Regions from separate parts of the Mesorhizobium sp. M0029 genome, predicted to be linked through region 2. Evidence: predicted binding sites of a transcription regulator. Region 2 holds the regulator's gene; each other region holds the start of a gene.

Region 1 (5,448 bases), on a different contig from region 2:
AATGTTGTAGGTGGAAGGCGCTTCGGCGGCCTGCGCTGCACTGTCCTGCGGCATGTCCTGTCCTGTCCGCTTGCTGCGGATACCATTTTGGGATACCAACTTGGTACCTCATGGACGCAAAGCCCGGCTGCTGTCAATCAGGCCCTCTCAATGTGATCGGCAAGACCAACGGGCAAGGCCGATCGCCAGCAATGGAAGCAACTATGTCGCAGATGCAGATCGTCGAAAAAGCGCTTCGCGAGATGATCCTTGGCCTCGAGGTCGGTCCTGGCGAGCGGCTGACGGAGCGCTGGATCGAGAGCCGCTTCGGCGCCTCGCGCACGCCGGTCAGGGCAGCCCTGCTGCGGCTGGAGACGGAAGGGCTGATCTGCCGCGACGGGCGCGGCTGGACCGTGTCGCCGATCAACCTTGCCGAACTGGAACAGATCGCGGTGTACCGCGAAGCGGTCGAGGTCGCGGCGGTCAGGCTGACTTCGGCGCTGGCCGACAGGAGCGCAGCCGATGTCATCGAGGCGATGCTGGACTCCTGCGACACTGCCACGCCGCGCGAGGAATGGCACCGCGTCGGCATGGATTTCCATATCGAACTGGCGCGGCTCTCCGGCAACGAGTTCCTGTTTCGGGCCGTGCGCGATGCCATGACGCGGCTGTCGCGGGCGCGCTGGCTGGAGGTGCGCGACGAGGCGGCCCTTGGCCGCGCCTGGAGCGAGCATCACGCCATTCTGGCGGCGGTGCGGGCCGGCGATGCCGATGCGGCGGCGGCGCGACTTTCCGCCCATATCGCCGGCAGCCGCGCCCGCCTGGTGACGTCGTTGCACAATGACCGGCGCGGCCTGCGCGCCAGGGGGTTTGCCGTCGTCGCCGCTTGATACTGGTCACGAAAACGAAAGAACGCCGTCGCGATCCGCTTTCGGCCTCGCTTCGCGGACGCCGATGGCGTAAGAGGCGGCCATGGAAAACAACCGATTTGAAACACCCGTGACCGTTAAGTCGGGCACGGAGGGAAGCACTCAGCTCTTGCGTACGGTGCGCGAGGCTTCCGATTACCTGCTCAACAGCTGGCCCGGCAAGCGCAGCCCCAAGCACCGCGAAGCGCTGCAGGCCTGCCATGACGCGCTGGCCGGCGACAAGCCGGCGATGATAGCAAGACGCGCCTTCATCGCCGCCGCGCGCGAGGTCAACGTCTTCGTCAGCGACAAGGCCCCGGCCTGATCACATCGGCCTGATCAGACCGGCATTTTGCCAGGATCCGGCCCGTTTCGTGGGCCGGTGATCCTGTCTTGCCTATTTTTCTGTTTCGGTGTCGGTTTTCGAACTTGCCTCGTTCTCAGGCTCGGCGCGCTCCTTGGCCGCGACCTTGGCGGCGAGCTTCTCCGCCTTCTTGGCGGCCTTCTGCCGGTCGCGCTCTTTGCGTTCCTGACCGTAATTCGGTGGTCGAGCCATATCGTTTCCTTTCGCTGTGCCTGATCCTGCCTAGAAGCATTGGCCGGCAAACACAACAGCGCCGCGAGGGCAGATGCCAGCGGTTCTGGACTTGCGTGATGGCGAACACAATGGTTTAGAAAAGGCTGCGGGACAGTTGCTGGAGCCGCCGCCGACCGATTTCGAATCAAAACGACCGATGGCCACGCTTCAAAGAAACGCACAGAAGCTGATCTACTATGCGCGCAACGCCATGCGCGACATCGCGCCGCCGGTTCTTTTCCGGCGCCGGCTCGGCCGGCTGCTCGATCAGGCCAGGCTTTCCGACGCATCGGTCCGCCAGCGGCTCAATTACTACAACACGCTGCGGGAGCCTTTTAGCCCCAGCCCCGAGGCCGTGCCGGTCAGCCGGCTGCCGTCGGACCGCAGCATGTACTATTACGATCTGAAGGAGTTCACACGTTATTTCGACCCTGATCTGCGCATCGACCTGGAATTCGGCGACGTCATCGAAGTGCCGAAGATGCCGTCGATCGTCAAGGACCGGCCGATAGCCGGCGACAACGGCAACGGCGTCCTGTTCAAGCTGAACAAGTTCCGTCATTTCTACATGCCGGCCGACGATGTCGCCTTCGCCGACAAGCATCCGCTCGTCGTTTGGCGCGGCGAACTCAACAATCCGATCCGCACCTTGTTGCTGGATGCAGCCCGCAATCTGCCGTTCTGCGATGTCGGCACGCCGAGGGCGACAGCACCTGCGGAATACCGCAAGCCCTATCTCAGCATCGATCAGCAGCGCCGCTACCGCTACATCATCTCGCTCGAAGGCAATGATGTCGCGACCAATCTGAAATGGATCATGAGCTCGAACTCGCTCTGCCTGATGCCGCCGCCGACTTACGAGACCTGGTTCGCCGAGGGGCAGCTCGAGCCCGATGTCCATTATGTGCCGCTGGCGCCCGACTTCAGCGATCTGGCCGAGCGGGTGCATCATCTCGAGCAGCATCCGGCCGAGGCCCAGCGCATCGTTGCGGCGGCCAACGCCTATTGCCGCAAATTCGCCGACGAGCGGGCCGAGCAGGCGATCTGCCTGCTCGTGCTCTACAAATATTTCGTGCTCAGTGGCCAGATCGAGCCCGATCCGCAGGTCTGGCGGTTTATCGCGGGCTAGCGGCTTCCGGCCGCCCTTAAGTCAGATGACGCTGCGGTCCATAACCAGATCGGCCGGGCCGAAGCGGTCCTTCGCCGTAAACTGCTGGTGCCAGTAGGGATAGAGCACCGGCGGCCGGCTGACGGCATCGAGACGCTGGCGTTCATCAAAGGACAGCGTCAGGCTTGCCGCGGCGAGATTGTCTTTCAACTGGGCTTCGTTGCGCGCCCCGATCACCAGCGAGCTGACGGCCGGCCGGCCAAGCAGCCAGGCCAGCGCCACCTGGGCCGCCGAAACGCCGCGTGCCGCACCGATATCGACCAGCACGTCGACAATCCGCCACAGCCGATCCTCGTCGCGGATCGGGGGTTCCGACCAGCCGCCGATCTGGCGCGCCGTCGGACTGTCGCGGCGGTATTTTCCCGACAGCAGGCCGCCGGCGAGCGGGCTCCACACCAAAACGCCAAGGCCCTGGTCGACCGAGATCGGCAAGAGCTCATACTCGGCCTCGCGTGCTTCCAGCGTGTAGTGGATCTGCTGGGTGACGAAGCGCGGCTGGTGCTGGCTGTCGCTGATGCCGAGCGCCTTCATGACCTGCCAGCCGGAATAGTTGGAGCAGCCGACATAGCGGATCTTGCCCTGGGCAACCAGCGTGTCGAGCGCGGCGATGGTTTCCTCGAGCGGCGTCGCGCCGTCCCATTCGTGCAGGAAATAGATGTCGATGACATCGGTCCTGAGGCGCTTCAGGCTCTTCTCGCATTCGCGGATCAGATGATGGCGCGACAGGCCTTCGTCATTGGGGCCCTTGCCGATCCGCATGCGCGCCTTGGAGGCGATCAGCACGTCGTTCTTGCGCTTGCCGCCGAGCGCCTCGCCGATGATCTCTTCCGACAATCCGTTCGAATAGACATTGGCGGTGTCGATGAGATTGATGCCGGCATCGATGCAAGTGTCGATGATGCGCGAGGCCTCCGCGAGATCGGAATTGCCGACGGCAGCGAACGGCCCGCTGCCGCCGAAGGTCATGGTTCCCAAGGTCAGCGCCGAAACTTTCAAGCCGGAACGGCCAAGCGTGCGGTATTCCATGTCAGATCCTCGTAGTTTTGGTGGGGAGGCGGTTTTAGCAGGAAAGGGCGGGGAAGCCCGAACGGGTCCGCCATTTGTAGGACAATTTGAGCGGCTTGTCGCCATCCCACGGCGATGGATGGGCAATGCTCGCTGGTTTGCAGTGATGACCGGCTGGCCGGCGGCTTGCAATAAAACCGTCATTGGCGGCCTATATCGAGTCGGCTCAGGGTTTCATGTCAGCCGGCAAGCGGAGCAGTGGAAATGACCGAGTTGAAGCAGAATTCTCCGGCCAGGGATTGGCTGGAAGCCGAACTCGCCGACACGCTCGACGAGGACTATGAGCTGGAAATCTCGGAGCCGGCGCTGTCGTTGGAGATCGCCAAGATCTACAAGAACGCGCATCCGCCGTCGATCGATCGCATGCAGTATTTCCGCGACCTGATCGGCTTGCAGTCGGAACTGATCAAGCTGCAGTCCTGGGTTGCCTACCACAAGAAGAAGCTGGTGGTGGTTTTCGAGGGCCGTGATTCCGCCGGCAAGGGCGGCGTCATCAAGCGCATCACCCAGCGCCTCAACCCGCGCATCTGCCGCGTCGTGGCGCTGCCGGCGCCGACCGAGCGCGAAAAGTCACAATGGTATTTCCAGCGCTACGTGCCGCATCTGCCGGCCGGCGGCGAGATCGTGCTGTTCGACCGCTCCTGGTACAACCGCTCCGGCGTCGAGCGGGTGATGGGCTTTGCCGAACCCGATCAGGTCGAAGAGTTCTTCCGCGATGTGCCGGAGTTCGAGCGCATGCTGGTCCGCTCCGGCGTCACGCTGGTCAAATACTGGTTCTCGATCACCGACGAGGAACAGCAGATGCGCTTCATGATGCGCATCCACGATCCGATGAAGCAGTGGAAGCTGTCGCCGATGGACCTGCAGTCGCGCGTGCGCTGGGAGCAGTACACCAAGGCCAAGGAAGAGACGTTTGCCCGCACCAACATCCCAGAGGCACCGTGGTACATCGTCGAAGGCAACGACAAGAAGCGGGCGCGGCTGAACTGCATCGACCATCTCCTCAAACAGCTGCCCTATGAGGACGTGCCGCACGAAGAAATCACGCTGCCCGAGCGGGTGTTCAACCCGGAGTACGAGCGCCAGGTCCTGCCGCGCGAGCTTTACGTGCCGGAGAAGTATTGAGCACTTTTCCTTCTCCCCGTTTCACGGGGAGAAGGTGCCCGAAGGGCGGATGAGGGGCAGCGCCGGCATCGACGAATTCACAGCCGTCGGACGCTGCTAACCTCCAAAAGCAGCGCTGCCCCTCATTGCCTGCCGGGCATTTCTCCCCGTAGAACGGGGAGAAAGAAGCCTGCGCCTATCACTTCGCCACTACACCCGCTTGATCGTCACATGCGTGGCGAGCGCTGTCGCCACCTGCTCGGTGCACTGGTAACCCAGCTTCAGCATATCCAGCCCGGCAAACAGGCTCTCGCCCCTCCCGAGCAACACCGGCGACACCGCCAGATGCAACTCGTCGATGAGCTTCTCTTGCAGATATTGCCGGATGGTGGAAACGCCGCCGCCGACGCGGACATCCTTGCCGCCGGCCGCGGCCTTTGCTTGTTCGAGCGCGGCGTGGATGCCGCCGGCAACGAAGTGGAAAACGGTGCCGCCTTCCATCACAATGGGGTCGCGCTTGTAGTGGGTCAGCACGAAGGTCGGCACGTGATAGGGCGGGTTGTCGCCCCACCAGCCTTTCCAGCTCTCGTCTGGCCATTCGCCGCGGATTGGGCCGAACATGTTGCGGCCGAGGATCCAGGCCCCGA
Region 2 (5,448 bases):
CCGCGCAAGCGACCACGCCAAGCAAGGTCTCGGCCCAGACGGGGCGCAGTGGAAAGCTGAAGCGCTTGCGCTGCGAGCGACCGTTGAACAGCGCGAAGGCGACCGCCGCGCAGGCGAAGATGCCGACGATCCAGCTGGCAGCGGCGCCAATCGAGCCGCGTGGTCCGCCGCCCATCAGCTGGAAGGTGGCGTCGAGTGGCGCGACCGTGCGCCCGCTGGTGATGAGCCATGCCATGCCACGCCAGACCAGCAGGCCACCAAGCGTCACGATGAAGGCCGGAACCTGCATATAGGCGATGATGAAGCCCTGGAACGCGCCGATCAACAGACCAAGCACCACGCCGGCGGCAAGCGAGATGATCCAGAGCCAGGGGTTTCCAAGCTGGAAGCCGATGACGCGAATGAGGAATTCGGCCTGTGCCACGCCCATGATCATGCCGATCACGCCTTCGACGGAGCCCACCGAAAGGTCGATGTTGCGCATGACGATGACCAGTACCATACCGGCCGCCATGATCGCGACCGAGGACGTCTGCACCGACAGGTTCCAAAGATTGCGCGGCGTCAGGAAAAGCCCACCCGACAGGATATGTATGCCGACCCAGATGACCAGCAGCGCGCCGACCATGCCGAGCATACGCGTGTCGAGCTCGGTCGCTTTCACGAACCGGGCGACCGCGCCGAGTTCAGACGCTCGCGCCGTATCGGCCTGCGGATTTGAGGTCGTGTCGGTCATGATGTCCTCCAGCGGCTTGCCGTCTGGCGCGGATGCCGGACCACAGCCTAGAAGTTTGCCGCCGATGGCGGAAACACACAATTCTCGTAGAGAAAACGCCGCGGCTTGACAGCCGCGGCGCCTCATTTCTTCAAGTCGGCGAGATCAGTTGCAAGCCGCGACGCTGCCGGCGGCGACGCCTGTGCAGACTTCGTCCTTCTTGATCCAGCCGGCGTCGATGACGACGTTGAGGTTGTCCTTGGTGATCGCGACGGGGGTCAGGAACAGCGACTTGACGGTGTTGCCGCCAGGCGTGGTGAAGTCCTTGGCGCCGGCAATGTCGCCCGTCTTCTTGCCATCGGCAAGCTGCGAGGCGATCTCGGCGGCGTTCTTGCCGAGTTCGCGCGCGTCTTTCCACACCGACACCGTCTGCGTGCCGAGCGCGATGCGGTTCAGGGCGGCATGGTCGCCGTCCTGGCCCGAGACCGGAACCGTTCCGGCAAGGCCCTGCGCCGTCAGCGCGGCGACAACGCCGCCGGCGGTGCCGTCATTGGCCGCAACCACGGCATCGACCTTGTTGTCATTGGCGGTCAGGAACTGTTCCATGTTCTTCTGGGCGTTGGCCGGCAGCCAGCCATCGGTATAGGCCTCGCCGACATTCTTGATCTTGCCCGAGTCGATGGCTTCCTTGAGCACTTCCATCGAGCCCGAGAACAGGAAATCGGCATTCGGATCCGAGCCCGAGCCCTTGATGAAGACATAGTTGCCTTCGGGCTTCGCCTTGAACACTTCGCGGGCCTGCATGCGGCCGACTTCCTTGTTGTCGAAGGTCAGGTAGAAGACGTCCTTGTTCTCGATCAGGCGATCATAGCCGACGACCGGAATGCCTTCGTCCAGCGCCTTCTGCACCGCCGGGCCGATGGCCGAGGCGTCCTGCGCCAGGATGATCAGCGCGTTGGCGCCCTGCGAGATCAGGCTTTCGACGTCGGTCAGCTGCTTGCCGGGATTGGACTGCGCGTCGGCCGAAATGTACTTGTCGCCGTCGGCTTCGATCGCCGTTTTCATCGCCGCCTCGTCGGTCTTCCAGCGCTCTTCCTGGAAGTTCGACCACGACACGCCGATGACCTTGTCCTTCGCCTGCGCGACCGAGACCAGCGCCAGCGACATGGCGACACCCGCCAGCATGGCGGCTGCAAATCTGTCCATCATAATCCTCCCTGCGCCGCGTGCGGCGCGACAAAACTGGCCCGAGGGCCGGCACACAGAGGCCCTATTTTTTCGAGCCTCGAAAAAATACTGGTTCAATGATAAGGCGCTGTCAACATCGATTCTGATGGATTCTGATGGCCTTGCCGAATTTTTTCGAGGTCCGCAATAAACAATGACAGGGCTGCCGGCGTCTGCCAATATTTGGCTGGTGCCGTCGAACGCCTTCACTATCATGAGGCGCGAGGAGGCCGGGAGGAAACAAATGTCGGTTGGAATCCGCCACGACGATCTGCGCCGTCGCAACCGTGCGATGGTGATTTCAGCCGTGCGCCGGGCCGGCCAGCCGTCGCGGACCGAGATTGCGGCGACCACCGGCCTCAGCCACTCGACCATATCGGCAATCTCGTCTGATCTGATTCAAGAAGGCATCCTGATTGAAGGCAAACCTGGCGAGACCGGCGCACTGAAACGCGGCCGGCCGCAGGTGGGCCTTGGTCTCAACCCGGAAGCGGCGGCGGTGATGACCGTCGTGCTGTCGCTCAATTTCCTGTCCGTCACCGTCATCGACTATGCCGGCCACGTCGTCGCCGAGGAACAGCGCCGGCTGGACACGCTGACCAAGCCGCGCGACGAGCTGATTGGCGAATGCGTAGCAATCGTCCGGCGGCGGCTTGAGGATCCCGACCTCGATGTCCAGAGCATCGCCCGCATTGCCATGGGCATCCAGGGCATCACCGATTCGCAGGCGCGCGCCATGCTGTGGTCGCCGATCACGCCACTGACCGACATTGCCTTCGCCGACATGTTGGAAGCGGAATTCGGCATTCCTGCCACCATGGAGAACGATTGCAACATGATGGCGGTGGCGCTGCAATGGCGCCAGCCCGAGCGCTACCGCGACAATTTTATCGCCATCCTCTTATCGCACGGCATCGGCATGGGCCTGGTGCTGAAAGGCGAACTGTTCACCGGCACCCATTCCTCGGGCGGCGAGTTCGGCCACATGATCCACCGTCCGGGCGGCGCGCTCTGCCGCTGCGGGCGGCGCGGCTGCGTGGAAGCCTATGCCGGAAACTACGCCATCTGGCGCAGCGCCAAAATGATGGGCGAGGATGCCGAGCCGGTCGATATCGGCGACGCTGATATGCGCGCACTCGCCGCGCGCGCCCGCGAAACCGACGGCCCGGAGCGCGAAGCCTATCGCAAGGCCGGCGAGGCGCTCGGCTTCGGCCTCGGCAGCCTGTTTGCGCTGATCGATCCGGCACCCGTCGCCATGGTAGGCGTCAGCGCCGCCGCCTTCGACCTGATCGAGCCGGCATTGCGCGAGGCCATCGCCCAGACTGCCGGCGGCCAGCACTCGAAGTCGATCTCCTTCGACACCGAGCCCAACGAACTGCCGCTGATCCGCGAAGGCTGCGCCATGCGCGCACTCGGCTTCGTCGACCAGGAGATTTTCGCACCGGGCATTCAGCCCAAATCTGGCAAGCATGTCGCCTGAAAGGCCGGCAACGGCGCGACGCGCAGCATCCTAATCTTCCCTGATCGCGTAGCCGGCGCCGCGAATGGTACGGATGACATCCGGCATGCGGCCGTTGTTGACGGCCTTGCGCAGCCGCCCGACATGGACATCGACGGTTCGCTCGTCGATATAGATCGTCTCGCCCCAGACATTGTCGAGCAGTTGGCTGCGCGAGAACACGCGGCCGGGATGGCGCATCATGAATTCGAGCAGCCGGAACTCGGTCGGTCCGAGCCTGATCTCGCTCTTCTTGCGGTAGACCCGGTGCGATTCTCGATCGAGCACGATGTCGCCGACCTTGAGCACGCTGGACAGCACTTCCGGCTTGGCCCGGCGCAGCAGCGCCTTCACTCGCGCCATGAACTCCGGCGTCGAGAATGGCTTGACCAGATAGTCGTCGGCGCCGGTGGACAGGCCGCGCACGCGATCGCTTTCCTCACCGCGCGCGGTCAGCATGATGATCGGCAGCCGCTCGGTTTCGGGCCGCACTCTAAGCCGCCGGCAGAGCTCGATGCCGGAAACAGCGGGCACCATCCAGTCGAGCACCAGGAGATCGGGCACGTTTTCCTGCAGGCGGATCTCGGCCTCGTCGCCGCGTGTCACCACCTCGACGTGATAGCCTTCGGATTCGAGGTTGTAGCGGAGGAGCACGCCTAGCGGTTCCTCGTCCTCCACGACCATGATGCGTGGCGCGATCATCGGCAGTTCACCCTCATCAGGCCGGCATGGCCATCGCCGTCTCGTCCTGCTTCGGACGATTGGCGGGCAGTTGCTGGCCGGTCAGCACATAATACGCATTTTCGGCGATGTTGGTGACATGATCGCCGATGCGCTCAAGATTCTTGGCGCAGAACAAGAGATGCGTGCAGGCGGTGATGTTGCGAGGGTCTTCCATCATGTAGGTCAAGAGCTCACGAAACACGGACGTGTATTTGACGTCGATGCGCTCGTCGTCATTCCTGAGTTTTGCAAGCGCTGCCGCATCGGTGGCGGCATATTCCTCGACGACGCCTTGCACCTGGATCAGCACCAGCTGCGCCATGGCGTCGATGGAGTGCGACAGGTCGCGCGGCGTGACACTGAGGCCCACGGTGCCGACGCGCTTGGCGATGTTCTTGGCGAGATCGCCGATGCGCTCGAGGTCGCCGGCCATGCGGATCGAGCCGACCACGGCGCGCAGATCGTTGGCCATCGGCTGGCGCTTGGCGATCAGCGTGATGGCGCGGTCGTCCAGTTCGCGCTGGCGCGCATCCATGATGGCGTCGTCGGAAACGACACGCTGTGCCAGCGCATTGTCCGAATTGAGCAGCGCCCTGGTCGAGCCGCTGACCATCGAGCCTGCCAGATCGCCCATGTCGCGGATCAGCTTGCTGATCTGCCCGAGCTCTTCATCGAAGGAGGCGACGGTATGTTCACCCATGATCTTGGTCCTCGTGCCTGAAATTCACCCGCCGGAAGGTTCAGCCGAAGCGGCCGGTAATGTAATCCTGGGTGCGCTTGTCGTCGGGGTTGGTGAACATCTTGTCGGTTGCGCCCTCCTCGACGAGATAGCCGAGATGGAACATCGCCGTGCGCTGCGACACGCGCGCCGCCTGCTGCATCGAGTGGGTGACGATGACGATCGTGTAGTTCTGGCGCAGCTCGTCTATCAGCTCCTCGACACGGGCGGTGGCGATCGGATCAAGCGCCGAGCAGGGCTCATCCATCAGGATCACTTCCGGCGACACGGCGATGGCGCGCGCGATGCACAGGCGCTGCTGCTGGCCGCCGGACAGGCCGGTGCCGGGCTCCTGCAGGCGGTCCTTGACCTCGTTCCAGATCGCAGCCTTCTTCAGGCTCTGCTCGACGATCTGGTCCATGTCGGACTTGCGCTTAGCCAGCCCATGGATGCGCGGGCCGTAGGCGACGTTCTCGTAGATGGACTTCGGGAACGGGTTGGGTTTCTGGAACACCATGCCGACGCGTGCGCGCAGTTCGACGACATCGATGTTCTTGTCGTAGATGT
Region 3 (5,448 bases), on a different contig from region 2:
CGACAGTGTTGGATCTTTTGAAGTCGGCGCGGCAGAGGGGGGTGCGAAGGATCGCTACATCGACGAACTGGATCGTCTCGGATCTGCTTTCCTTACGCCTGCCAGCCATAGAGCCAGTCCAGGTCGGCGGCGAGCTTTTCGGACGAGCGCATTGTCAGGAACAGGTTGCGGGCCATCGCCACCGGCCCCGAAGCGTGCCAGGCGAGCCGGTTGACAGCGCCACGGCGGGCAACCTTAGCCACACGCGGACGCCGTTCCTGTTCCCACGCCGCAAGCGCCCCCCTGAGACCAGCAGGCGCCGCGGCAACAAATCCGGCTAGTGTCACCGCATCCTCGATCGCCATTGCCGCGCCCTGTGCGGCAAACGGCGTCATCGCATGCGCGGCGTCGCCGATCAGCGCGATGCCCTGCGGGCTCGTCCACCGCTGTTGTTCGACGGTGTGGATCGGAAAGGCCGTCCATGGACCGGCCAGTGCCACAAGCTTCGTCAGGCCCGGCGCGGTGCCGCGCAGGGCAGCCGTGAGGATCGCAGGATCGGCATGGCCCGACCAACCTTCGGCCATGCGCTCACCCTTGGTGAAGGCGGCGAGATTGAAGGCCCGGCCTTTGCTGACGGGGTAGGCGACCATGTGGAAGCCTGGATGCAGGAACGTGGTGACGCAGTCGGCGGCGCCGATCGCGACAAAGGCTTCGCCGGCGGCGCTCTCGGCCGCGATCGTGACTCGCCAGGCGAGTTCGCCCGAAAAACGGCTTTTGACGAAGTCCTCGCCTGCGAGTTGCGCCCTGACCGCCGACCAGACGCCGTCGGCGCCGACCAGCAGTTTGCCGCGTGCCTCGATCTCGCGGCCGTCCACTTCGGCGGTCACGGCGACATATTGCGCGTCTTTGACGATGCCGGTCACGCGGGCGCCGGTGATGAGCTCAATCTGCGGCCGTTCAGCCATTTGCGCCAACAGCGCTGCCTGCACATCTGCGCGATGGGCGACAAGATAGGGCGCCTGCCAGCGCGCTTCGGCGGCGTGCCCGAGCGGTACCCGCGCCAGTTCGCGCAGCGTCCGGGCGTCCTTGAGCACGACCGCTTCCGGCCGCAACGCTGCCGGCAACAGCCGGTCGAGCGCGCCGAGTTTTCGAAGAATGCGTGTTGCGTTGGGCGAAAGCTGGATGCCGGCGCCGGCCGCTTCTAGGTGCTGTGCCTGTTCGATAAGCTTTACCGGATAACCCCGTCCGGCGAAGGCAAGGGCGGCGGTCAGCCCGGCGATGCCGGCCCCGGCGATTATGACCTGCCGGGACCTGATGTCTTCCATCGGGCTTGTCGCGGAAGGATCAGGCGGCCTGGTCGATATAAAGGCAACCGGCCGGCAGCGTTTCCGTCGCCCTCAGCTTCGCCGAATAGCGGTAGAGCGTCGAGCAATAGGGGCAGACCTTTTCATTGTCGTCGCCCATGTCGAGGAACACGTGTGGGTGGTCGAAGGGCGGGTTGGCGCCGGTGCACATGAATTCCTTGACGCCGATGTCGATTGCCGGATGGCCCGCATCGTTCTGGAAATGGGGAATGGAACCGCCTGCCATCGTCGTCTCCTTGATCTCGTCGAAAAGCATCTGGAACATAACAGGCCTGTTTGCAAGATCGATGAAATGAAACTGTCGCAAAAGCCTGTCAGAGGATACGTTGAGCCGGTTAAGTGCATGTCCCTGAAATCGGAATGGTTTTCGCCGAAGGGCCATGCGTCAAAAAAGCGTGTTAGAGGCATGGCACGTCCAGCGGCGCTCCAAGGGACGGTTGGCGGGGAAGAGCAGGAACCATGAACGAACTGAAGCCGGTGCAGAGCGAATTCATCAATGTCGAGGTGGCGAGCCCCGAGGGCGGCAACCCCGATCGGTTCGTCAACCGTGAGTTCTCCTGGCTGCAGTTCAACCGGCGTGTGCTCGAGGAATCACAGAACGAGCACCATCCGCTGCTCGAACGCGTCCGTTTCCTGTCGATTTCGGCCGCCAATCTCGATGAATTCTTCATGGTCCGCGTCGCCGGCCTTGCCGGCCAGGTGCGCGAAGGCATTGCGCTCAAGAGCCCCGACGGCCGCACGCCGGAGCAGCAGCTGGAACAATTGCTGCGCGAGGTCGAGCGGCTGCAGGAGGACCAGCAGAACAGCCTTTCAGCGCTGATGCTGCTGCTCAACAAGGAAGGCATAGAGAGCATCACCCGCGATGCACTAACCAAGGATGAGAAAGTCTGGCTGGAAGACCATTTCCAGGACCAGGTCTTCCCGGTCCTGACTCCACTGTCGATCGACCCGGCGCATCCGTTTCCGTTCATTCCCAATCTCGGCTTCTCGATGGCGCTGCAATTGCGCCATCGCAAGAATGGCGAGGAGATGAGCGCGCTTCTGCGCCTGCCGGTGGCGCTGAAGCGCTTCATCCGTCTGCCCGACCGCAAGCAGCACGTTCGCTTCATTCCACTGGAGGAGGCTGTCGGCCTCTATATCGGCAAGCTGTTCCCCGGCTATGAGGTCAAGGGTTCAGGCACCTTCCGCATCATCCGGGACAGCGATATCGAGGTCGAGGAAGAGTCGGAAGATCTCGTGCGCCTGTTCGAGACGGCGCTGAAGCGCCGCCGCCGCGGTTCGGTCATCCGCATCGAATTCGACAAGTCGATGCCCGGCGAATTGCGCGAGTTCGTCGCCGGCGAGCTTGGCGTCTCTTCGAGCCGCATCAGCGTTCTGACCGGCCCGCTGGCGCTCAGCCAGATTTCCGAGATCGTCGCCGTGCCGCGCGACGACCTGAAGTTCACCCCCTACAATCCACGCTTTCCCGAGCGCATCCGCGAGCATGGCGGCGACTGTTTCGCGGCCATTCGCGAGAAGGACATCGTCGTCCACCACCCCTATGAATCCTTTGACGTGGTGGTCCAATTCCTGCGCCAGGCGATGGCCGACCCGGAGGTGGTGGCGATCAAGCAGACGCTTTACCGCACCTCCAACGACAGCCCGATCGTGCGCGCCTTGGTCGACGCGGCCGAGGCCGGCAAGTCGGTAACCGCCCTGGTCGAGCTCAAGGCGCGCTTCGACGAGGAAGCCAACATCCGCTGGGCGCGCGACCTCGAACGCGCCGGCGTCCAGGTCGTGTTCGGCTTCCTCGAACTCAAAACCCATGCGAAAATGTCGCTAGTAGTGCGGCGCGAGGACGGCAAGCTGCGCAACTATGTCCATCTCGGCACCGGCAACTACCATCCGGTGACCGCGCGCATCTACACCGACCTGTCCTTCTTCACCACCGATCCGACGATCGCGCGCGATGTCGCCCAGCTGTTCAACTTCATCACCGGCTATGCCGAGCCGACCGATGAGATGCGGATCGCCATCTCGCCGTTTACGCTGCGCAGCCGTATCCTCAAGCACATTGCCGACGAGGTCGCCTACGCGCTGGCTGGCCGTCCGGCGCGCATCTGGATGAAGATGAACGCGCTCGTCGATCCCAACATCATCGACGCGCTCTATGACGCCAGCCGTGCCGGCGTCGAGATCGATCTCGTCGTGCGCGGCATCTGCTGCCTGCGGCCGCAGGTGCCCGGCCTGTCGGAAAACATCAGGGTCAAGTCGATCGTCGGCCGCTTCCTCGAACACAGCCGCATCTATTGCTTCGGCAACGGCCATGGCCTGCCGTCGGACGAGGCGATCGTCTACATCGCCTCGGCCGACTTGATGCCACGTAATCTCGACCGCCGCGTCGAGACCATGGTGCCGATCACCAATCCAACGGTGCATGAACAGATCCTTGGCCAGATCATGCTGGGCAACATCATGGACAACCAGCAAAGTTTCGACGTATTGGCTGACGGAACCTCCCGGCGCGTCGTGCTGGAGGAGGGTGAGGAACCGTTCAACGCGCAGGAATATTTCATGACCAATCCGAGCCTGTCGGGACGGGGTGACGCGCTGAAGTCGCATGCGCCCAAGCGCATCGCGCAGTTCAAGCGTCGCAAGAAGAACACCGGCTGATGATTTCAACGTCCCAAGGCCGGCTGCAGGATCGCCGGCCGCTGTCCATCATCGACATCGGCTCGAACTCGATCCGCCTTGTCGTCTATGAAGGATTGGCGCGCTCGCCGACCTTGCTGTTCAACGAAAAGATGCTGGCCGGCCTCGGCCGCGGCATCGTTTCGACCGGCAAGCTCGACCCCGAGGCGGTGACGCGCTCGATGGAGGAGTTCCGCCGTTTCCGCGCGCTCTCCGACCAGGCGGGTGCGGAGCACATGTTTGTGCTGGCAACGGCCGCGGCCCGCGAAGCGATCAACGGCCCCGATTTCATCCACCGCGCCCAGGATGTGCTCAAGACCGAGATCCGCGTGCTCACTGGCCGGCAGGAGGCGCATTATTCGGCGCTTGGCGTCATTTCGGGCTTCCACCCCGCCAATGGCATTGCCGGCGATCTTGGCGGCGGCAGCCTGGAGCTTATCGACATCAATGGCGAGGCGATCGGCGACGGCATCACGCTGCCGCTGGGTGGCCTGCGGCTGCAGGACATGGCCAGGAATTCGCTCGCCCAGGCGGCAAAGATCACCCGCGACGAACTGGCGCGCGCCAAATTGTTGAAGGGCGGGCTGGGACGGCCCTTTTACGCCGTTGGCGGCACCTGGCGAAACCTTGCCCGGCTGCACATGGAAATGACCAACTACCCGCTTGGCGTCATGCACCACTATGAGATCGGTGTCGAAAGCGCCGCCAATTTCCTGAAGCAGGTGGCGAAAGGCGAGATCGAGAAGGTCAAGGGCATCGAAGGTGTGTCGAAGAACCGCCGTTCGCTGCTGCCCTATGGCGCGGTCGTGCTACAGGAGATCATGGCGGCGATGCAGCCGTCGAAGATCATCGTCTCGGCATTGGGCGTGCGCGAAGGGTTTCTCTATTCGCTGCTCGACCCTGCCGAGCAGAAGGCCGATCCGCTGGTCTCCGCTTCGGAGGAACTGGCGCGGCTGCGGTCGCGCTCGGTCACCCATGCGCATGAGCTTGTCGAATGGACGGACAAGACCTTTGCCGCCTTCGGCATCGACGAGACGGAGGATGAGGCGCGCTATCGCCACGCTGCCTGTCTGCTGGCCGATATAGGCTGGCGCGCACACCCGGAATATCGCGGCAAGCAGTCGCTCAACATCATTGCCCACGCCTCCTTCATTGGCGTCGATCACCCCGGCCGTGCCTTCCTGGCGCTGGTCGGCCTGTTCCGCCACGAAGGCGTGTTCAACGATGCGGCGCCGGAAATCCGCGGCCTGGCGACGCCGCGCTATCTCGAGCGCGCCCGCATCCTGGCGGCGGTGCTGCGCGTCGTCTATCTGCTGACTGCGGCCATGCCCGGCGTCATGCCGCGGCTGAAATGGGAAAACCGCGGCAATGGCACGTTGGCGCTGGTGCTGCCGGCCTCACTTTCCGATCTTTACGGCGAACGCCCGGCCGGACG
Region 4 (5,448 bases), on a different contig from region 2:
AAGAGGGGCGAAGCACCGGTGCTTCGCCCCTCTCGAATTTAGACAATCAGACGATTACGCCGCGCCCACAACCTTGGCCGACTTCTCGAAGCGCTTGCGCTCGTTCGGGTCGAGATAGAGCTTGCGCAGGCGGATGGTCTTCGGCGTCACCTCGACCAGCTCGTCGTCCTGGATCCAGGCCAGCGCGCGCTCCAGCGTCATGCGGATCGGCGGCGTCAGCTTCACCGCCTCGTCCTTGCCGGCGGCGCGGATGTTGGTCAGCTTCTTGCCCTTCAGCACGTTCACTTCGAGGTCGTTGTCACGGCTATGGATGCCGATGATCATGCCCTGATAGACCTTGACGCCCGGGTCGATGACCATCGGGCCGCGGTCTTCGAGGTTCCACATGGCATAGGCCACTGCCTCGCCCTGTTCGTTGGAGATCAGCACGCCGTTGGTGCGGCCCGGCAGTTCGCCCTTGTAGGGCTGGTAGGCGTGGAACAGCCGGTTCATCACGGCGGTGCCGCGCGTGTCGGTCAACAGTTCCGACTGGTAGCCGATCAGTCCGCGCGTCGGCGCGTGGAAGACGATGCGCTGACGGTTGCCGCCCGAAGGCCGCAGCTCGACCATCTCGGCCTTGCGCTCCGACATCTTCTGCACGACGATGCCGGCGTGCTCCTCGTCGACGTCGATGACGACTTCCTCGACCGGCTCCAGCAATTCACCGTTCTCGCCCTTCTGCATGACGACGCGCGGACGCGACACGGCGATTTCAAAGCCTTCGCGGCGCATCGTCTCGATCAGCACGGCCAGCTGCAATTCGCCGCGGCCGGAAACGAAGAACGAATCCTTGTCGGGCGATTCCTCGATCTTGAGCGCGACATTGCCTTCGGCTTCGCGCAGCAGGCGGTCGCGGATGACGCGGCTGGTCACCTTGTCGCCTTCAGTGCCGGCGAGCGGCGAATCGTTGACCAGGAAAGACATGGTCACGGTTGGCGGATCGATCGGTTGCGCATGCAACGCCTCGGTCACCGCCAGGTCGCAGAACGTGTCGGCGACGGTGCCTTTGGACAGGCCGGCAATGGCGACGATGTCACCCGCCTGCGCCTCTTCGATCGGCTGGCGCTCAAGGCCACGGAACGCGAGGATCTTGGAGATGCGCCCGGTTTCTATCTGCGTGCCGTCATGGTGGAGCACCTTGACCGCCTGGTTGGACTTCAGCGTGCCGCTCTCGATACGGCCGGTAATGATGCGGCCGAGGAAGGGATTGGCTTCCAGGATGGTGCCGATCATGCGGAACGGGCCGGGATGAACGGTCGGCTCCGGCACATGCTTGATGACGAGGTCGAACAGCGGCGCCAGGCCCTGGTCCTTCGGGCCTTCCGGATTTTCCGAGACCCAGCCATCGCGGCCAGAACCGTAGAGGATCGGGAAGTCGAGCTGCTCGTCAGTGGCGTCAAGCGCTGCAAACAGGTCGAACACCTCGTTGACCACTTCGACGTGGCGGGCGTCCGGACGGTCGATCTTGTTGATGACGACGATCGGCTTCAGGCCGACCTTGAGCGCCTTGCCGACGACGAACTTGGTCTGCGGCATCGGGCCTTCGGCCGCGTCGACCAGCACGATCGCCGAATCCACCATCGACAGGATGCGCTCGACCTCACCTCCGAAATCGGCGTGGCCGGGGGTGTCTACGATGTTGATGCGGGTGTCCTTCCAGTCGACCGAGGTCGCCTTGGCCAGGATGGTGATGCCGCGTTCCTTTTCGAGGTCGTTGGAATCCATGGCGCGCTCGGCGACGCGCTGATTGTCGCGGAAGGAACCGGATTGCCGCAGCAATTGGTCGACGAGGGTGGTTTTTCCATGGTCGACGTGCGCGATGATCGCGATATTACGAATTTTCATTTTGTGGTCTCGGGAGCGTTGCAGGCAGCAGGCCAAAGGGCGCCGCCTCTTTCGGTTGCGCGGCTCATACAGGGTTTTTCGCAATTGCGAAAGAGGAGGCGCACCACCAAATACTCATCAAATCTTAAGCATCTCGGTGTGAGATGGTTTTGTTAACCAAGGCGGGAACCTTTCTGGGCCCGGGTAGTTCGAAATTCATGACCGACAAACTCAACCGATTTTGGCCCCTCATCGCTTCGGTCGCATTCGCTGCCGTGCTGGCGGCCAATGCCGCTCAATCGGCCGCCACGGTGAAGGAAGCCAATCCGGCTTCGTCGTCCGACCGGACGGCCGAGCAGATGTTTGCCGACGCCCCTGATGGCGTCGACCCCGTGGTCACCGGCCCGGTCAGCGCCTCTTTCAAGCAGAGGCAGCGGGTTGCAGGCTGCGACAGCGCGGTGTGGCCGAAGATTCCGACGGTTTGCTACCCGGACTGACGGCTGCCCATTCCAGGCATAGCGATCCTTCGCACCGACCCAAAGGCTTACGCCGACCGCACCGGATCGAGCGTCACCTTGTAAAGCTCGATGTCGTCGCGATCCATAAGCCGCACGGTCAGCTGCTCTGTCGCCCCTGAAATGTCCACCAGGCCAAAGAACTGCAGGCCGGCCGAGGGTGGCAGGTTCTGGCCCTGTTCGGTGGTCGGCGCCTTGATGAATTTCAGCTCCGGGCCGAAGGTCATGTCGAAATCATTGGGACCGAAGGTACCGGCGTGGATCGGGCCCGAGACGAATTCCCAGAAAGGATTGAAATCCTGGAACCGCGCCTTGTCGGGGTTGTAATAGTGCGCCGCCGTGTAGTGGACATCGGCGGTCAACCAGACCGTGTTGGTGATGCCGGCAGTCTTGATGTAGCGCAACAGGTCGGCGATCTCGAGCTCGCGGCCTTTGGGCAGGCCATTGTCGCCATTGCTGATGGCTTCCGCGCCGACCTTCTTGGCGCCGTCGTCCCAGACGACGAGGCCGAGCGGCATGTCGGCGGCAATGATCTTCCAGGTCGCCCTGGAATTCGTCAGCTCGCGCTTCAGCCATTTCGTCTGCTGTTCGCCCAGCATGCGTGACTGCGGCGTCATGTCCTCCTGCATGTCGGGGCCGTTCGGGCCGCGATAGGAGCGCATGTCGAGGAAGAACACGTCGAGCAGCGGCCCATGCGCGATCTTGCGGTAGACGCGGCCGGGCTCGGACGGCTCGTAGCGGATCGTCGTCATCTCATGGAAGGCGCGCGCCGCACGCGCCGCGAGCACATGGACGGATTTTTCGGTGTAGCGGCTGTCGGCGCCGAGATTCTTCGAATCCGACCAGTTGTTCAGCACCTCGTGATCGTCCCACTGGTAGAAGGTCGGGCAGATGGCGCTCAAGGCCAGAACGTTTTTGTCCATCATGTTGTATTTCCACTGGTCGCGGTACTCATCCAGCGTCTCGGCCACCTTGCGCTTGCCGTCGATCAGGACGACGTTTTTCCACTTGCCGCCGCCAGGCAGGTCTACCTCGTCCTTCATGGCGCCATCGGCATAGATGGTGTCGCCAGAATGCAGGAAGAAATCCGGCGTGTGCCTGGCGATGGTGGCGTAGGTTTTCATGCCGGTCTCATCGATTCCCCAGCCCTGGCCGGCCGTGTCGCCCGACCAGGCGAATTTTATGTCGCGCTTCGAGGCGGGTGCTGTGCGGAAACGGCCGACGATCGGTTCGGAAACGGCGTTGATATCCGACAGGTCGGCGGCAGTCATCCGGTAGAAGATATCCTGGTCGGAGGCGAGGTCGGTGAGCAGGCGCTTGACCGTGAAGTCGCTGGCCGGCGAGGTATCGAGCGGCGCCAGCCGCGTCGCATTGGCGAAGTTTTCCGTCGACGACACTTCGAACATGACGCGCGAAGGCCGGTCGGTGCGCGTCCACACCATGCCGCTCGAGGCATCGACATCGCCGGACTGGACGCCATGGGTGAAGGCCGGGCGCTGGCTGGCGCGCGAATAATAGGGCAAAGCGAGCCCCGATGCGCCGAGCAGACCGGCGGCGCTGGCAGAGGTGACGAAAGCGCGGCGGGTCAACGAGATCTTGTTCATGGCTGTCTCCTGATGGCTTCGAACGGTGCCAGCAAGCTCCAGCTTCAATGTTTCAGCCACATCTCGGGAAGATGAAACTTTGATAACAATCGACAGGTGATCTCCGCCCTTGAGGGGGGAGATGTCGCCGAAGGCGACAGAAGGGGGTCGCCTCGCTTGGAGCGCCGACCTCCTATGCGCAAGAGGCTGAGTCCGGTCGCACGGCCCCCCTCTGGCCGCTTCGCGGCCATCTCCCCCCTGATGGGGGAGATTAGTACCGCGCCTTACGCCGCTTGCGGCTCCGGATCGAAAGCCGGCCTGCTCGTATTGATCAGCAGCGACAGACACGCAGCCACGATCGCCGTCAAACCGGCGATCAGGAAGGCCAGTTCGTAATTGCCCTGCAGTTCGCGCATGGTGCCGCCGAAGGCGGCGGCGGTGGCGGCGCCGACTTGGTGGCCGGCTACGATCCAGCCGAACACGATCGGGCCGCTGCGGTCACCGAACGCCTCGTTGGCGAGCCTGAGCGTCGGCGGCACGGTGGCGATCCAGTCGAGACCGTAGAGCACGGCGAAGATGATCAGGCTAGTCGCCGAGAAGCCGGAATAGGGCAGATAGATTAGCGCCAGGCCGCGAATGCCGTAGTAGACGCCGAGCAGCTTGCGCGGGTCGAAACGGTCGGTGAGCCAGCCTGACAAAGTCGTGCCGATCAGGTCGAAAATGCCCATCAGCGACAGCAGGCCCGCGGCCTGTACCTCGGGGATGCCCATATCGCCGCAGAAGGAGATCAGATGCGTGCCGACCAGCCCGTTGGTGGTGAAACCGCAGATGAAGAAGGTGGCGAACAGATACCAGAAGACGCGGGTGCCGGCGGCGCGGCGTAGCGTGTTCAGCGTATGCGCCAGGAAATTGCCTTGCGATGCCGGCGACACCGGCGGCACGTCATCGGCCCCTGCGCCATAGCGCACCATGCCGATCGAAGCGGGACGCTCCGGAACCAACAGCCAGACCAGCGGCAGAAGACAGGCGGTGGCGATAGAGACGGCGGTGGCGACGGGCTGCCAGCCGCCGGACTGGGCGAGCGATGCCAGTAGCGGCAGGAACACCAAGAGGCCGGTGGCGCTGGAGGCCGACATCAGCCCCATCACCAAGCCGCGATTGGTCTTGAACCAGCGGTTGACGATGGTGGCGCCGAGCACGGTGGCGACCGCGCCGGAGCCGATACCTGAAAACACGCCCCAGGTGAGGAACAGATGCCATGGCTCGGTCATCAGCAGGCTGAGCGCGGTCGAGCCCGACATGATCACAAGCGAGGCAAGCAGCGTGCGGCGCAAGCCGATACGCTCCATCAGTGCGGCCGCAAACGGCCCGGTCAGGCCGTAGAGGAAGATGCCGATCGCGGCGGCAATCGAAACCGTATCGCGCCCCCAGCCGAAGCTTTTATCCAACGGCAGCATCATCACGGAAGGAGCCGAACGAAGCCCGGC

What was found. Region 2 encodes PhoB, which activates phosphate uptake and scavenging genes when phosphate is short. Its sites were predicted from a motif close to TGTCATNNANCTGTCAT; they were not measured.
Region 1: ppk2 (polyphosphate kinase 2) is a predicted target of PhoB. The motif match lies at 3,825-3,841, and genes of this name have one in related genera.
Region 3: NKJ76_RS12885 (RNA degradosome polyphosphate kinase) is a predicted target of PhoB. The motif match lies at 1,632-1,648, and genes of this name have one in related genera.
Region 4: NKJ76_RS15245 (alkaline phosphatase D family protein) is a predicted target of PhoB. The motif match lies at 4,054-4,070, and genes of this name have one in related genera.

The regions. Positions count from the first base shown of each region.
Region 1 covers NZ_JAMYVF010000021.1:10,980-16,427, forward strand. Annotated here, with positions in the region: gene NKJ76_RS26695 (multidrug efflux MFS transporter) at 1-54, opposite strand, end outside; gene NKJ76_RS26700 (GntR family transcriptional regulator) at 204-869, shown strand; gene NKJ76_RS26705 (DUF982 domain-containing protein) at 979-1,212, shown strand; gene NKJ76_RS26710 (hypothetical protein) at 1,285-1,443, opposite strand; gene NKJ76_RS26715 (glycosyl transferase family 90) at 1,622-2,593, shown strand; gene NKJ76_RS26720 (aldo/keto reductase) at 2,615-3,658, opposite strand; gene ppk2 (polyphosphate kinase 2) at 3,902-4,822, shown strand; gene NKJ76_RS26730 (dihydrofolate reductase family protein) at 5,012-5,448, opposite strand, start outside.
Region 2 covers NZ_JAMYVF010000018.1:73,292-78,739, reverse strand. Annotated here, with positions in the region: gene NKJ76_RS25280 (sugar ABC transporter permease) at 1-736, opposite strand, end outside; gene xylF (D-xylose ABC transporter substrate-binding protein) at 881-1,921, opposite strand; gene NKJ76_RS25270 (ROK family protein) at 2,187-3,422, shown strand; gene phoB (phosphate regulon transcriptional regulator PhoB) at 3,453-4,142, opposite strand; gene phoU (phosphate signaling complex protein PhoU) at 4,159-4,863, opposite strand; gene pstB (phosphate ABC transporter ATP-binding protein PstB) at 4,904-5,448, opposite strand, start outside.
Region 3 covers NZ_JAMYVF010000006.1:129,709-135,156, forward strand. Annotated here, with positions in the region: gene NKJ76_RS12875 (FAD-dependent monooxygenase) at 93-1,304, opposite strand; gene NKJ76_RS12880 (zinc-finger domain-containing protein) at 1,324-1,569, opposite strand; gene NKJ76_RS12885 (RNA degradosome polyphosphate kinase) at 1,803-3,995, shown strand; gene ppx (exopolyphosphatase) at 3,995-5,448, shown strand, end outside.
Region 4 covers NZ_JAMYVF010000008.1:16,108-21,555, reverse strand. Annotated here, with positions in the region: gene typA (translational GTPase TypA) at 55-1,884, opposite strand; gene NKJ76_RS15250 (hypothetical protein) at 2,082-2,360, shown strand; gene NKJ76_RS15245 (alkaline phosphatase D family protein) at 2,408-3,982, opposite strand; gene NKJ76_RS15240 (MFS transporter) at 4,246-5,448, opposite strand, start outside.